DNA from 3 places in the Kribbella sp. NPDC054772 genome. Region 3 is predicted to be linked to each of the others. Evidence: riboswitches for the same ligand, from Rfam matches in the RefSeq annotation. Region 3 holds a riboswitch; each other region holds the start of a gene.
The links. Region 3 has a riboswitch for ZMP and ZTP ahead of ACWGID_RS28370 (5-aminoimidazole-4-carboxamide ribonucleotide transformylase). Riboswitches for the same ligand answer to the same signal wherever they lie in the genome.
Positions count from the first base shown of each region.

Region 1: linked by a shared signal. The riboswitch ahead of ACWGID_RS35095 (glycine hydroxymethyltransferase) and the one ahead of ACWGID_RS28370 (5-aminoimidazole-4-carboxamide ribonucleotide transformylase) in region 3 are both predicted to bind ZMP and ZTP.
Region 2: linked by a shared signal. The riboswitch ahead of ACWGID_RS20040 (bifunctional 5,10-methylenetetrahydrofolate dehydrogenase/5,10-methenyltetrahydrofolate cyclohydrolase) and the one ahead of ACWGID_RS28370 (5-aminoimidazole-4-carboxamide ribonucleotide transformylase) in region 3 are both predicted to bind ZMP and ZTP.

Region 1 covers NZ_JBSHBJ010000035.1:77,152-82,374, forward strand. The annotation lists gene ACWGID_RS35085 (GbsR/MarR family transcriptional regulator) at 1-162, opposite strand, end outside; gene ACWGID_RS35090 (DHA2 family efflux MFS transporter permease subunit) at 226-1,776, shown strand; gene ACWGID_RS35095 (glycine hydroxymethyltransferase) at 1,780-3,246, opposite strand; ZMP/ZTP riboswitch at 3,273-3,355, opposite strand; gene ACWGID_RS35100 (acyl-CoA dehydrogenase family protein) at 3,353-4,993, opposite strand; gene ACWGID_RS35105 (YhjD/YihY/BrkB family envelope integrity protein) at 5,057-5,223, shown strand, end outside.
Region 2 covers NZ_JBSHBJ010000011.1:165,058-170,280, forward strand. The annotation lists gene dop (depupylase/deamidase Dop) at 1-126, shown strand, start outside; gene ACWGID_RS20015 (ubiquitin-like protein Pup) at 182-391, shown strand; gene prcB (proteasome subunit beta) at 400-1,242, shown strand; gene prcA (proteasome subunit alpha) at 1,282-2,142, shown strand; gene ACWGID_RS20030 (NUDIX hydrolase) at 2,139-2,747, shown strand; gene ACWGID_RS20035 (nitroreductase family deazaflavin-dependent oxidoreductase) at 2,761-3,183, shown strand; ZMP/ZTP riboswitch at 3,222-3,306, shown strand; gene ACWGID_RS20040 (bifunctional 5,10-methylenetetrahydrofolate dehydrogenase/5,10-methenyltetrahydrofolate cyclohydrolase) at 3,334-4,194, shown strand; gene aroH (chorismate mutase) at 4,226-4,594, shown strand; gene ACWGID_RS20050 (prephenate dehydrogenase) at 4,591-5,223, shown strand, end outside.
Region 3 covers NZ_JBSHBJ010000022.1:77,472-82,694, reverse strand. The annotation lists gene ACWGID_RS28385 (AAA family ATPase) at 1-81, shown strand, start outside; gene ACWGID_RS28380 (MMPL family transporter) at 202-2,457, shown strand; gene ACWGID_RS28375 (hypothetical protein) at 2,472-2,684, opposite strand; partial or broken gene ACWGID_RS28370 (5-aminoimidazole-4-carboxamide ribonucleotide transformylase) at 2,756-3,331, opposite strand; ZMP/ZTP riboswitch at 3,368-3,444, opposite strand; gene ACWGID_RS28365 (class I SAM-dependent methyltransferase) at 3,449-4,168, opposite strand; gene ACWGID_RS28360 (CHAP domain-containing protein) at 4,262-4,786, opposite strand; gene ACWGID_RS28355 (acetolactate synthase large subunit) at 5,195-5,223, shown strand, end outside.

The DNA of each region.
Region 1 (5,223 bases), on a different contig from region 3:
CAGCCGGTCGGCGAGTTCCGCGGCGGTCATCGTGCCGTTCGGGCTGACCAGCATCGCGCCCATCACCCGCGCGGACATCGTCGGTACGCCGCTGTTCGCCAGCACCCCGGCGAACCGCTCGACGAACTGACTGATCTCTTCCGGACTCGGTGCGGACGCCATGGTTGAAGCTTACAGTAATTTGATTTATCGCAACTATCACAAACTTCTGATATTTTGCGTTCCATGACCACGACCACCGACACCTCCACGCCGACGCTCACCGGCGCCCGCCGCTTCGGTGTCCTCATCGCACTCTGTCTCGCCGTCCTCGTCCTCGGCCTCGACACCACCGTGCTGAACGTCGCGCTGCCGACACTCGCCCAGGACCTGGACGCCTCGACCAGCCAGCTGCAGTGGATGGCGAACAGCTACAACCTCGTGCTCGCCGCACTGCTGCTGCCGGCCGGTCTGCTCGGCGACCGGTTCGGCCGCCGGAAGATCATTGCGATCGCGCTCAGCCTGTTCGGGCTCGCGTCGCTCGCCTGCGCGCTGTCCGACTCGGCCGGGGCGTTGATCGCCTCCCGGGCGTTCCTCGGGATCGGCGCCGCCATGATCGTCCCGGTCGCGCTGTCGCTGATTACCGTGCTGTTCCGCACCGAGGTGGACCGGAAGAAGGCGATCGGCTTCTTCGTCGTTGCCAACAGCATCGGTATGCCGCTCGGCCCGATCGTCGGCGGATTGCTCCTCGACCACGCCGGCTGGCAGTGGATCTTCGTGATCAACGTCCCGATCGCCTTCCTAGCCGCGCTCGCGGTGACGGTGCTCGTCCCGGAGAGCCGGAGCGCGAACCGGCCGGCGATCGACTGGCTCGGGATCCTGCTGTCCAGTGCCGGACTGGCCGCGCTCGTGTACGGCGTGACGAAGGCCGGTGAGACCTCGTGGACGAGTGGCGTGACGCTGCTGTTCCTCGCGCTGGCCGTCGTCCTGATCGCCGGGTTCCTGATCTGGCAGCGGCGGAACAGTGCGCCGTTGATCGAGCTGCGGTTGTTCCACGAGCGCGTGTTCACCGGGGGCGCCGTACTGCTGACAGTGTCGGTGTTCGCGATCTTCGGGTTGCTGTTCACGATGCCGCAGTACTTCCAGGGCATCAACGGGTCGGACGCGTTGCACACCGGGCTGAAGCTGCTGCCGTTCATCGGTGGCATGACGATCGGTGCGAAGCTCGCCGAGCCGGTGGAGGCGCGGGTCGGGACCCGGTTGGTCGTGATGGCCGGCTTCGTGGTGATGGCGGTCGGGTTCGTGCTCGGGGCCTTCACCGATCTCGGCACCGGGTACGGGTACACGGCGATCTGGTTCGTGGTGGTCGGGTTCGGCCTCGGCTGCTCGATGCCGCAGGCAATGAACGCGGCGCTCGGCGTCCTCGACCCGGAGCGGGCCGGCACCGGGTCAGGTCTGCTGCAGGCCTTCCGGCAGGTCGGTGGCACGGTCGGCGTCGCCGTCCTCGGGACCGTGCTGAACTCGGTCTACCGCACCAACGTCGACACCACGGGACTCCCGGCGCAGGCTGCCGACGCGGTGCAGAAGAGTCTCGGCGGTGGGCTTGCAGTCGCGACGAAGACTGGCTCCGCGGGGCTGCTGAACGACGTACGCGATGCCTTCATGACGAGCTTGAACACCACGATGTGGGTGTCCGGCGGGATCGCCGTCATCGGCGCGATTCTCGCCGGAGTACTGATGCCGAAGAGAGCTGCCCGCCCTCAGCCGAGCGAGAGCGGGCAGCCAGTCATCAGTTGAGGATCAGTTGAGCTCGAGGCCCGGGTACAGCGGGAACTTGTCGAGCATCTCGGCCGAGGCGGCCTTGGTCTTGTCGGCGACCCCGTCGGCCAGCACGTACTTCGCCTTCGACGGAGCACCGGCGGTCGTGGTGGTCGGCGTGGTCGCGGACAGCACGTCCACGATCAGCTCGGCCACCCGGTCGAACTCGTCGCCACCGAACCCGCGGGTGGTGAGCGCCGGCGTACCGATCCGGACGCCGGAGGTGTACCAGGCGCCGTTCGGGTCCCGCGGTACGGCGTTCCGGTTGGTCACGATGCCCGCGTCGAGCAGCGCCGACTCGGCCTGCCGGCCGGTGATGCCGTACGACGAGACGTCCAGCAGCACCAGGTGGTTCTCGGTCCCGTCGGTCACCAGCTTCACGCCACGCTTCATCAGCCCCTCGGCCAGCGTGACCGCGTTGTCGGCGACCGCCTGCGCGTACTGCTGGAACGCGGGCTGCCGCGCTTCGGCCAGCGCGACCGCCTTCGCGGCCATCGTCTGGCTGAGCGGACCACCGAGGACCATCGGGCAGCCGCGGTCGACGGACTCGGCGTACTCCGGCTGGCAGAGCACCATGCCGCCGCGCGGGCCGCGCAGCGACTTGTGCGTGGTCGTGGTGGTGACGTGCGCGTGCGGGATCGGGTCGAAGTCGTCGGTGAAGACCTTGCCCGCGACCAGACCGGCGAAGTGCGCCATGTCGACCATCAGCGTGGCGCCGACCTCGTCCGCGATCTCGCGCATCTTCGCGAAGTTCACCTTGCGCGGGTACGCCGAGTAGCCGGCGATCAGGATCAGCGGCTTGAACTCACGCGCCGCCGCGGCGACCGCGTCGTAGTCGAGCAGACCGGTCTCCGGGTCGGTGCCGTACGAGTGCTGGTTGAACATCTTGCCGGAGATGTTCGGCCGGAACCCGTGCGTGAGGTGACCGCCGGCGTCCAGCGACATACCGAGCATCTTCTGGTCGCCGAGCGCCTTGCGGAGCTTGGTCCAGTCCTCGTCGGTCAGGTCGTTGACGTGCTTCGCGCCCGCCTCGGCCAGCGCCGGGGACTCGATCCGCTGCGCCAGGATCGCCCAGAAGGCGACCAGGTTCGCGTCGATGCCGGAGTGCGGCTGGACGTACGCGTGCGGTGCGCCGAACAGCGCCGTCGCGTGGTCCGCGGCGGTCTGCTCGACGGTGTCGACGTTCTGGCAGCCCGCGTAGAAGCGGTGCCCGATGGTGCCCTCGGCGTACTTGTCCGACAGCCAGTTGCCCATCGTCAGCAAGGTGGCGGGGGAGGCGTAGTTCTCGCTCGCGATCAGCTTCAGCGAGGAGCGCTGGTCGGCCAGCTCGGACCGGATCGCGCCGGCGATGGTCGGCTCGACCGCGGCGATCACCTGCAGCGCGTTGTTGTACGCTGCCGACGCGGCGGCGGCGTCGAAGGACGCGGTGTTGTCGGTGGGTTGAGGCATCGTTGTCTCTCCTGCTTGCAGTGGGTCGAAGGCACCCAGGCGCACGGTGCCGACGGGTTTCGCTCCCCGGTGGTTCTCCACCTTCAGCGCGCCAGTCGCGACGCGTTCACCCTATCGCGCGCGTGACGATCTGCTCGAACGGCGTCGTCCGCGGCAACGTGCCGAACACACCACCCCAGTCGTTGGCCAGCCGCGCCGCGACGAACGCGTCCGCGACCGCGGGTGTCGAGTGCCGGATCAGCAGCGAAGCCTGCAGGCACAGCGCCATCTGGGCGGCCAGCCGACGCGCACCGGCTTCGGCGTTCTCGAGGTCGGCAAGCGCTTGCAGCACGTCGTTCACCGCCGCGTCCAGCCGCGCGTCGGCTCCTTGCGCGGCGCCGACCTCGAGCAGCCAGGCGTCGAACGACTCGGGCCGGCGGAGCGCCCGCAGTACGTCGAGCGCGTTGACGTTGCCCGAACCCTCCCAGATGGAGTTGAGCGGCGACTCCCGATAGAGCAGCGGGAGGCCCGACTCCTCGACGTACCCGTTGCCGCCGAGGCACTCGAGCGCCTCGGCCACCATGAACGGCGTCCGCTTGCACACCCAGAACTTCGCCAACGGCAACGCGATCCGCCGGAAGGCGCGCTCCTGCTCGTCGCCGCCGAGAGAAGCATCGACTGCCGCGGCGAGACGCATGCCGAGCGCTGTGGCTGCTTCGCTCTCGATCGCCAGGTCCGCGAGCACGTTCTGCATCGCGGGTTTGTCGGCGAGCAACCCACCGAACGCACTCCGGTGCTGCGTGTGCCAAATCGCCTCGACGAGCGCCCGCCGCTGGAGCGCGGACGAGCCGAGTACGCAGTCCAGCCGGGTCGCCGCGACCATCTCGATGATCGTCCGGACACCGGCACCCTCGTCACCCAGGCGGTACCCGACGGTGCCGTGAAACTCGACCTCGCTGGACGCGTTCGACCGGTTGCCGAGCTTGTCCTTGAGCCGCTGCAGCGCGAACGGGTTCCGGTTGCCGTCGGCAAGAACCCGCGGTACGACGAAGCAGCTCAGCCCCTCAGGCGCCTGGGCGAGCACCAGGAAGACGTCCACCTGCGGCGCCGAGCAGAACCACTTGTGCCCGTTGAGCTGATACTCGCCGTCGGCACCGGTCGGCGTCGCGGTCGTCAGGTTCGCCCGGACGTCCGAGCCGCCCTGCTTCTCGGTCATCCCCATCCCGGCGAGTACGCCGTTCTTCTCCGCCGCGGGCAGGCGCCGTACGTCGTACTCGGTCGAGGCGAGCTGCGGGATCCACTCCTTCGCGAGCCGCTCGTCCGCCTTGAGCGCGGGCACCGCGGCGTACGTCATCGAGATCGGGCAGCCGTGGCCCGGCTCGACCTGGGACCACAGGTAGAACCCGGCGGCCCGGGTCAGGTGCGGGGACGGGCGCTCGCTGGTCCACGCCGCGGCCTGCAGGCCGAAACCGACGGCCCGCTCCATCAGCCAGTGCCACGCGGGGTGGAAATCGACCTCGTCGACGCGGTGGCCGTAGCGGTCGTGGGTGCGCAGGACCGGCGGGTTCTGATTTGCCGGGAGGGCGAGCGCGAGGGCCTCCTCGGAGCCTGCGAGCTCGCCGATTCGGTGCAGACCGGGGTCAGCGGCGAGGTCCGCCGCGGGACCGGCGTACGGACGCAGAGCGTCACCAAGTGCCGTGTCGCGGGTGAAGAAGTTCACGCCCCGCAGTGGGGGAGCCTGGTTCGTTACCGCGAATGGGTCCGCCATGTCAGTACGGTAAGCGGTATGGCACGTTCTGGGGCAGGACCCGCGAGAGGGAGCTTCCTCTCCTTGACATGGGTTCGCAGGATCCCCGCGACGACCTGGAAGCTGCTCACCCAGACCATCGGAGTCTGTCTGCGCTACCGGGTCACCGGTCTCGCGGCCGAGGGGGCGTTCTTCGCGATCCTCTCGCTGCCGCCACTGATCTTCGGGCTCGCCGGATCGCTCGGTTACAT
Region 2 (5,223 bases), on a different contig from region 3:
TCGCTCCAGCGGATCCCGACGCTGGACCCGCTGCGGGGCACGAAAGCGCACGTCGGGGCACTTCTTGACCAATGCGACACCGCGAGTGACCTGGTTCGCACCATTACTGGGGGCGGCGCCGGGTAGGGTCGCTAGTGAAGGCCGATTTGGGCGGCCTTCCCAGCGGTTCTAGGAGGTGGCCATGGCGAAGGACGGCGGTCAGCAGCACAAGCAGCCGAAGCGTTCCTCGACCGAGGAAGAGGTCGAGCAGGTCGAGACGTCCGAAGACGTCGCCGAGCGCAAGGAACGGCTCGACGAGGACGTGGACTCGATCCTGGACGAGATCGACGAGGTCCTCGAGGAGAACGCCGAGGAGTTCGTTCGCGGATTCGTTCAAAAGGGTGGGGAGTGAACCGCTCGATGACATTCGATGCCTCCGGCCGGTTGCCGGAAGCCTTCCTGACCCCAGGGGGCTCGTCGTTCATGGACTTCCTGGCCGGGCACGCGCCCGACCTGTTGCCCGGACGGCGGTCCCCGGGGGCGGGTGACCTGTCCAGTCAGGTCCCGCACGGGACGACGATCGTCGCCGCGACCTTCCCGGGTGGCGTGGTGATGGCCGGCGACCGGCGGGCCACGATGGGCAACATCATCGCCCAGCGTGACATCGAGAAGGTGTTCCCGGCCGACGAGTACTCGGCGGTCGCCTTCGCCGGCTCGGCCGGTTTCGGGATCGAGATGGTCCGGCTGTTCCAGGTCGAACTGGAGCACTACGAGAAGCTCGAGGGCGCCACCCTGAGCCTCGACGGCAAGTCCAACCGGCTGAGCGCGCTGATCCGGGGCAACCTGGCGATGGCGATGCAGGGTCTGGCCGTGGTGCCGCTGTTCGCGGGCTACGACGCCGACCTGAAGGGCGGGCGGATCTTCTCGTACGACGCCACCGGCGGTCGCTACGAGGAGCACCACTTCCACAGTGTCGGCTCGGGTTCGCTGTTCGCCCGCGGCGCGCTGAAGAAGCTGTACCGCGAGGACCTGTCCGAGATCGACTGCGTGACGGTGACGATCCAGTCCCTGATCGACGCGGCCGACGACGACTCGGCGACCGGTGGCCCGGACATGCTCCGGCGGATCTTCCCGGTGGTCGGCGTGGTCACCGCGGACGGCTACCGGCGACTGCCGGAGGACGAGGTCGCGGGGCTCGTCGACGCGGCCTGGAGCCAGCGGCACCTGCGGCCAGACGGTCCGGCCGCGGCGTCCCTGACCTGACGCTGTCTTGTCCCCCCGACCGAACTGACAGAGGATTCGATGAGCGTTCCCTTCTACGTCTCGCCCGAGCAGCTGATGCGGGACCGGGCGGATTTCGCCCGGAAAGGCATCGCCAAGGGCCGCAGCGCGATCGCGCTGCAATATGCCGACGGCATCCTGTTCGTCGCGGAGAACCGCTCGCCCGCCCTGCACAAGGTGGCCGAGATCTACGACCGGATGGCCTTCGCGGCCGTCGGCCGGTACAACGAGTTCGAGAACCTGCGGATCGCCGGCGTGCGGCTGGCCGACATGCGTGGGTACTCCTACGACCGGCGGGACGTCACCGGCCGGGCGCTGGCCAACGCGTACGCGCAGACCCTCGGCGCGATCTTCTCCTCCGGCGGTGAGAAGCCGCTCGAGGTCGAGATCCTGGTCGCCGAGGTCGGCTCCTCGACGGCCGAGGACCAGATCTACCGGCTCACCTACGACGGCTCGATCGCGGACGTCCGCGGGTACGCCGTGATGGGTGGTCCGGCCGACCAGGTCGCGGAGTACATCGGCGAGCACTACACCGACGGCATCTCGCTGGCCGGCGCGCTCCGGCTCGCGGTGGACGCGCTCGGCCACGACGGCACCGAGGTCCGGGCGCTGACCCCGGACCAGCTCGAGGTCGCCGTCCTGGACCGGAGCAGGTCCCAGGTGCGGAAGTTCAAGCGAATGACCGAGGAGACCCTCGAGCGGATTCTGTCCGAGTCCCGGCCGGCTGAGGACGCGGCCGGCTCCACGGACTCGGAGGACGGCGAGTCCGCCAAGGCCGAGGACACCACGTCGGCTGAGGGGGACGACACCCCGGTCGCGCCGCCGTCGGACGACGTACCGGTGGCTCCGCCGGACAACTCCGACGACGACCGTCCGCTGTGACGGATCAGCACGAGAACTCAGCCGTCACGGACACCGTGGCGGCTGAGTTGTCTCGGCCCGCCGACCCGGCGCCGTGGGAGTTGCTGGGGGAGGAGAAGGGCTTCCAGCGCTTCCTGAGCGTGCGCCTGCGCACGTACCGGATGCCGGACGGTCGCGAGGTCGAGTGGGACGTGCTCGGTCCGGAGGCCGGGGTGGCGTCCGGGGTGACCGTGCTGCCGCTGACGCCGGACGGGCGGATCGTCACGATCCGGATGTTCCGCGCCGGCCCGGACAGCGTCGTCACCAACCTGCCCGGTGGCCTGGTGGAGCCCGGGGAGGAAGTGGCCGTCGCCGGTGCCCGAGAGCTCGAGGAGGAGACCGGGTACACCTGCGAGACGCTCGACGTGGTCGGCTGGCAGTGGTCCGGTGCGTCGTCGACGTTCCGCAAGTACGTCGCGATCGCGCGCGGTTGCCGTCCCGACGGGAAGCAGCAGCTGGACGAAGCAGAGGACTGCGTTCCGGTCGAGCTGTCCGTGGATGCGTTCCGTGCCGAATTGCGGACACCCGGTGCAATGACCGGAATCGATGCCGCCTATCTGGCGTTGGACTATGCAGGACTTCTCTGAAAGGGACCTTGATATGAGCGACTGGAACGCGAACGTCATCGCGGAGTTCCGGGAGAACGAAGGCAGGGTCGGCGGGCCGTTCGAGGGCGCCCCGATGGTCCTGCTGCACCACCGTGGCCGCAAGAGCGGCGAGGAGTACATCGCCCCGACGATGTACCTGCAGAACGAGACCGATCCGAACGTCGTCTATGTGTTCGCGAGCAAGGGCGGAGCCCCCACGAACCCGGACTGGTACCGCAACCTGATCGCGGCCGGCGACGGCACCGTCGAGCTCGGGACCGAGACGTTCGACGTGAAGGTCAGCGAAGTGACCGGCGAGGAGCGCGACCGCATCTACGCCGAGCAGGCGCGACGCTACCCGGGTTTCGCCGACTACGAACGCAGTACGGCGGGTGTTCGAACGATCCCGGTGCTGGAGCTCAGCCGGACACCGTGACGGGGTGGGTCCGGCCGCCGATCCGGGTCGGTATCCTGAGGGCGGACCGCGACTGGCGCTGAGGTGGACGACCACCGGGGAACGGTCTGCCATCCGGCTTCGCCGCGCGCCTGGGCACTTGTGAACTGACGCCCAGAGGAGTGCGCACAGATGACTGCTGACCTGATGATCGGGACCGACCTGGCGACCGAGATGGTGACCAAGGCCGCCGAGCGGGCCCACGCGTTGCAGGAGCGGACCGGAGTCCAACCGTGTCTCGCGACTGTGTTGGTGGGCGACGATCCCGCGTCGGCGACGTACGTGCGGATGAAGCAGAACCGGTCGAAGAAGGCCGGGATCGCGTCCCGGAGCATCGTGCTGCCGGCCGAGACCACGACCGCGGAACTGGTCGCCGAGATCACCAAGCTCTCCGCGGACCCGGCGGTGCACGGGATCCTGCTGCAGCACCCGGTGCCCGCGCAGATCGACGAGCGGGCCGCGTTCGAGGCGATCGACTCGGGCAAGGACGTGGACGGCGTGACGATGCGGTCGTTCGCCGCGATGGCGTTCGGCGACCCGGGCTTCCGGTCCGCGACCCCCGGCGGGATCATGCGGTTGCTCGAGGCGTACGACGTACCGCTCGAAGGGGCGCATGCGGTGGTGATCGGTCGCAGCCCGATCCTCGGGAAGCCGGCCGGGATGTTGCTGCTGGCATCGAACGCCACGGTGACCTACGCGCACTCCCGGACCCGCGACCTGCCGGAACTGGTGCGGACCGCCGATGTGCTGATCGCCGCGGTCGGGAAGCCGAACTTCGTCCGTGGTGACTGGCTGAAGCCGGGCGCCGTCGTGGTCGACGCCGGCTACAACGAGGGCAATGTCGGCGACGTGCATTTCGAGGAAGCGGCGCAGGTGGCCCGGCTGATCACACCGGTTCCAGGCGGTGTCGGACCGATGACGATCGCGCTGCTGCTGGAGCAGACGGTCGACGCCGCTGAGACGGCTGTCCGCCCTTTGACTACATTGGCCTAAGGTTTGGGGGAGACGACCAAGGAGGCGAGACGTGGCGGTACGGGCGATCCGGGGTGCCACCCAACTGGACGTGGACGAGCGTGAGCATCTGCTCGAGCGGTCCGCGGAGCTGGTGAAGGCGGTCCTGGAGGCGAACGATCTGGAGAACGAGGATCTGATCAGCATCCTGTTCACCGTCACGTCGGACCTGCGGTCGGAGTTTCCCGCCGTCGCGGGACGGCAGATCGGGCTGACCGACGTACCGCTGATGTGCATGCAGGAGATCCCGGTCCCGCACGCGCTACCGCGGGTGGTCCGGCTGATGCTGCACACCGAGACCCCGCGGTCGCGAGACAAGATCCAGCACGTCTACCTCCACGGCGCGGTCGCTCTCCGTCCCGATCTGACCGGCGCCCAGTGAGTGAGCTCCGCGGCCCGGTTCGCGTCGTCGGCACCGGGCTGATCGGTACGTCGATCGGTCTCGCGCTGGCGCGGCTCGGGGTGGTCGTGGAGCTCGTCGACGGGAACGCGGACAACGCGCTGATGGCCGAGCGGATCGGGGCCGGCTCGCGACGGGTCGACATCGAGCCGCAGCTGGTCGTGGTCGCCGTGCCGCCGGATCACGTCGGTGCGGTGATCGCCGAGCAGCTCGTGCAGACCGAACGGTCGGGCGCGGTCGTCACCGATGCGGCCAGCGTGAAGTCCAAGCCGCTCGCCGACGCTCGCCGCCTGACCGGCGACCTCAGCCGGTACGTCGGCAGCCACCCGATGGCCGGCTCCGAACGGAACGGTCCGCTGGCCGGACGTGCTGACCTGTTCGACGGTGCGACCTGGGCGATCACGCCGCACGACACCAGCGACCCCGAAGCGGTCGACCTGGTCCGGCGACTGGCCGAAGCAGCCGGCGCCCGGACCGTCGAGATGTCCGTCGAGGACCACGACCTCGGTGTCGCCCGGGTGTCGCATCTGCCGCACCTGATGTCCGCACTCGCCGCCGGCACCCTCGCGAACGCGCCGTCGTCGCACCTGGAGCTGTCCGGCCAGGGCGTC
Region 3 (5,223 bases):
CGGCTCGGCGTACCGGAGACTGCTGCGGAGGTTCGGGAAGCCGTTGCTTCGGGCTCCCATCGGCTGAGCGCCAGCGGCTGAGGACACGCTGTCACCATCCGCGGCGGGGGGTTGTGGGCCCGGACCGGGCAGACCTACATTCGCCGGTGGGGGCCGACGGCTGGGCCGTCACCTGGGGGGTGCCCGGGGGAGGGGCGCCCTATGCACGCATTTCTGCACCGGCTCGGTCGCGGCGCGGCACATTTCCACTGGTTCGTGATCGCCGGCTGGGTGGTGATCGTCGTCGGGCTGTTCGTGCTCAAGTCGGCGTTCGGCGGCACCTATGTCAACAACTACACGGTTCCCGGCAGTCAGTCATCCGCTGGTTTGAACATCCTGAACAAGGACTTCACCACCGCCGGCGGGTACTCGGGCTCGATCGTGTTCCATGCGAAGACCGGCACTGTCGCCCAGCAGTCCGCCGCGGTCCAGCAGTCGATGACGGCGTTCGGCAAGCTGCCCGACGTCGTCAGCGCGGTGGATCCGCTCGCGACCTCGCAGACGGCGTACATCTCCAAGGACGGCACGATCGTCAACGCCCCGGTCTCGTTCTCGGTGGTCCCGGCGTCCCTCGACAAGACGTACGTCGACAAGATGGACGCGGCCGTCCAACCGGCCCGCGCGGCCGGGCTCCAGGTCGAGTACGGCGGTGGCGCCGGCCAGATCGGGAAGCAGGCCAACGACCTCCCGTCGGAGGCGATCGGTCTGGGGCTCGCGCTGGTACTGCTGTTCCTGATGTTCCGCTCGATCGTCGCGTCCGCGCTCCCGCTGGTGTCGGCGGTGTTCAGCGTTGGCGGCGGGTTGGCGATCCTCGGTCTGCTCGCGGCGGCCAAGGAGTTCCCGACATCTGCCCCGACTGTCGCGACCCTGCTCGGTCTGGGCGTCGCGATCGACTACGGGCTCTTCCTGGTGTCCCGCCATCGTGAGCAACTCGACGACGGGATGGACGTCGAGGAGTCGGTGGGTCGCGCGGAGTCGACGTCCGGCGCGGCCATCCTGGTCGCCGGCGGGACGGTCGTGATCGCGATCCTCGGGCTGTACGTGTCCGGCGTACCGTTCGTGGGCGCGCTCGGGCTGTCGGCGGCGATCGTCGTTGCCGTGACGGTGCTGGCCGCGCTCACCCTGATCCCGGCGATGCTCGGACTCTCGAAGCTGCTGATCCTGAACCGCAAGGACCGCAAGCACCTCGCCGAAGAACGCGACGTCGAGGACGAACTGCCGGACGAGGCCGCGATCGCCGAACACCGCGCGGAGGAACAGGAACGCCGCGATGCCAAGCACGAGCAGAGCGCGTTCGCCCGCTGGGGCCGCCGGGTCAGCGCCCGGCCGTGGCCGTACGGCATCGCCGCCACGCTCGTCCTGCTGGTGCTGGCGATCCCGCTGTTCTCGATGAACCTCGGCCAGCTCGACGCCGGCACCGATCCCGCCCAGGACTCCAGCCGGAAGGCATACGACCTGGTCGCGCAAGGATTCGGTCCGGGCGCCAACGGTCCGCTGACGGTCGTCGTCCAGCTGCAGTCGGTGAGCCCGAGCGACCGGCAGTCGGTGCTCAACGGGCTCGCGTCGACGCTGCAGAAGGAGGCGGGCGTCGCGGCCGTCCAGACGCCGAGTACGAACAGCGCGGGGACGACCGCGATCATCAACGTCATCCCGACCACGTCGCCGTCTGCGGCCGCGACCCAGGACCTGGTGAACCGGATCCGCGACGACGTACTGCCGAGCCAGAAGGAACCGACGTACGTCGTCGGCACCACGGCCGGGTACGTCGACTTCACCGAGAAGGTCGGCAGCCGGATGATCTGGCTGATCGGCGCGGTGGTGCTACTCGCGTTCCTGCTGCTCACGGTCGCGTTCCGCTCGCTGCTGATCGGGGTGAAGGCGGCGATCCTCAACCTGTTGTCGGTAGGAGCCGCGTACGGCGTGATCGTCGCGGTCTTCCAGTGGGGCTGGGGATCCTCGCTGGTCGGGATCGACGAGAAGGTCCCGATCCCGTCGTTCGTGCCGATGCTGATGTTCGCGATCGTCTTCGGGTTGTCGATGGACTACGAGGTGTTCCTACTGTCCCGGGTGCACGAGGCGTGGATCGCGACCAAGGACAGCCACCGCGCGGTGGCGATCGGGATCGGCGCGACCGCGCGGGTGATCACCACCGCGGCCGCGATCATGGTCGTGGTCTTCCTGAGCTTCGTGCTGGACGACGACCCGACGGTGAAGATGCTGGCGGTCGGTATGGCCGTGGCCGTACTGATCGACGCCAGCATCGTCCGGATGATCCTGGTCCCGTCGGTGATGACGCTGCTCGGCCCGCGCGCCTGGTGGCTGCCGCGCTGGCTTGACCGCATCGTCCCCGACATCCAGCTCGAAGGCGGCGAACCACCGGCACCTCCAGCACGGCAGAAGGTCGGCTCCGCTTCCTGAAGCAGTGCCTGAGATCAGTGCCGGAACAGGCGTACGCCGGTCGCGGACCACCGGATCCCGCGCTCGGCGCACGCGGCCGCGACCTCGTCGGACCGGATCGACCCACCAGGCTCGGCGATGTGCGTGACGCCGTACCGATGCGCCTCGTCGACGTTGTCGCTGAACGGCAGGGCGCGTCGGACACCATCGTCACGCCGGTGAGTGGTTCGTCGGACTGGCGTGACCACCAGAGCGCGGCCTTCTCACCGGCCAGCCGCGTGCAGTCCACGCGCGACTGCTGACCGGCGCCGATACCGATCGCCATCGCGTCCTTCACCATCACCACGGTGTTCGATTGGGTGTACCGGGCAACGATCATCCCGAGCACGGCGTCGTCCGGCAGATCACTCGGCAGCGGCAGCTCATCGCGCTCCTGCGTCAGCCGCACGCCGAAGATCTCCCGTACTTCCTCAGCCGGTGGCTCGAACTCCGCGTCGACCTCCAGCACCAGATAGGTCCCGCGCTTCTTCGCCGCCAGGATCTCGAGCACGCCCTCGTCGTACCCGGGCGCGATGATCCCGTCCGACACGACCCGCTTCAGCACACCGGCCAGCTCCAGGTCGACCGGGTGCGAGACCGCCACGAAGTCGCCGTACGACGACTTCGGATCGGCGTCCCGAGCTCTCCCGTACGCCTCCGCGACGCTCGCGCCGAGCGCCGCGCCGGCTGGAGAGACGTGCTTGTACGACGCCGCCGCGGGCCTCCCGAACTGTCGCGCGGCCTCCCGCACCAGCTGCCAGCCGGTCAGGGCGTCGAGGATGTTGATGTACGACGGTTCGCCGGACAGCACCGTGAACGGCGGGTGCTCCAGGGTGGCCGCTTGATGAGGGTTCATGCCGTACCGCAGACGCATCGGGACCTCCGAGTCGATCGGAGGCGCCCAGGCGGACGACGCCTTGTGTACTTCGCTCCCCGGTGGTGACCCACCCTCGCCAGTCGCGGTACCGCCAGCCTACTTCGTGGCGCGGACGACCAGCAGCCGCGAGTCCTCGGCGAGCGACTCGCCGTGCCATCCACCGTCGATGGTCACGTCGGCGAAACCAGCGGTCCGGAGATCGGCCAGCAGTTCGTCGGTCGACCGGAAGTACAGGACGTTGCGATAGACCGCGTCGTGCCCGTCCGGGAACACGTTGTGCGCGTCGAACACCACGCGCCCGTCGGCGATCTCGATCAGCTCGAGCCACTCCTTCAAATGCCCGACCGCGGTGTCGCGTTCGCCGTACGTCGCCTCGCTCGTCCACTGCTCCCACGCACGCGCCGCCGGGTTGCGCGACTCGAACGCGAACATCCCACCGGGACGCAACGCGGCGGCGATCGCGTGCACCGACGCCTCGTGTTCCGCGACGTGCATCATCGTGTTGCCGGCGCTCACCACGAGATCGACATCGCCCGTCGGCTGCACCGCGTGATGGTCCCCGTGCACCCAGGTGACGCCGTCGGCGCCTGCTTGCCGGCGCGCATACCCGAGCATCGTCGTACTCGGGTCGATGCCGATCACCACCCTCCCCGGCGCGACCAGCGAGCGCGTCAGCAGGCCGGTCCCGCAGCCGAAGTCCAGCACCTTGCGGGTCCCGTCCGCGAGCGCCTGGTAGTAGGCGTGGTCCTCGCCGGCCGGGTTGTCCAGGTCGTACAGATGCACCAGTTGTTCGTCGCCGTACGGATCGATGGTCACGCCCTGCATGCTAGGGAGCCACTGCACGGTGGACCAATCGAATATGGGAGCCGGTGCGGGGGACGAGCGCCGCACCGGCTCGATCAGGGGTTTCTAGGTGGCGGAGACCCAGCCGTAGATGTCGGCGGGGCGGCCGGCGTCGGCGGCGTGCTTCGGGTCGAAGGGGCCGTGTTTGCTGACCTGGTTGTTCGAGTTGCCCTCGACCGTGGTGATCTTCCCGTCGGTGCCGACGGCAACGACCACGCCGGTGTGGACGCTGGTGTCGGTGTTGTCGGGGCCCGTGCCGTAGAGGACGATGTCGCCGGGCTTCAGGCCGGTGGAGCCGTCGTGGGTGCGGCCCTTGCCCTGGCCCCAGGTGTAGATGTCACCGGTGAAGCCGTAGTTGGGGATGTCGATGCCGGCCTGTCGCCAGGTCCAGGTGGCGAAGTGCGCGCACCAGGACTCGCAGGGACCGTACGGGTTGCAGTTGCTGCCGGGCGGCGTTTCCTGCTGGCCGATTTCGCCGTTGGCCGCGTTCACGATCGTCGTCCGGGTGTCGGCCGCGGACGCCGTCAGCGAGAACGAGCCGAACAGTGCGATCAGCACGGACGCCACGAGCAGTCGTATCGAGAGGCGCATGTGTCACTCCGATCTGGAGAGGGGGCGGTAAAAACCTTGCGGTCTCACCAGATCAGTATGTGACTAACCAACTTCACAGAGCCATCACAGCGTCATTAAGTTACCGACTCGCCATTCCTAAGACAGGTGTCTCAGGAAATGAGACACCGTCGCGCTGAACTTGACCCGGTCGCGGTGTGTCGGCGAATGTTGCCACATGCGATCGATTCTCCTCGTACTTGTGCGGCGCGCCGACTGACGCGACCACTGAGTCGAGCGCGCCCCTTCAGCCAACCCGGCGGAAGGGGTTTTTTGTTGCCAATGCGACTATCCGCGACCCGGAAGCGCAGCGACAACGGCCACAAGCGAGGATGGATCGGTCGCGAAAAGCCAAACAGCCACAGCGTGACAGGACTAGGGAAGGCACTCATGAGTGAGCAGCTGACCGGGGCACAGGC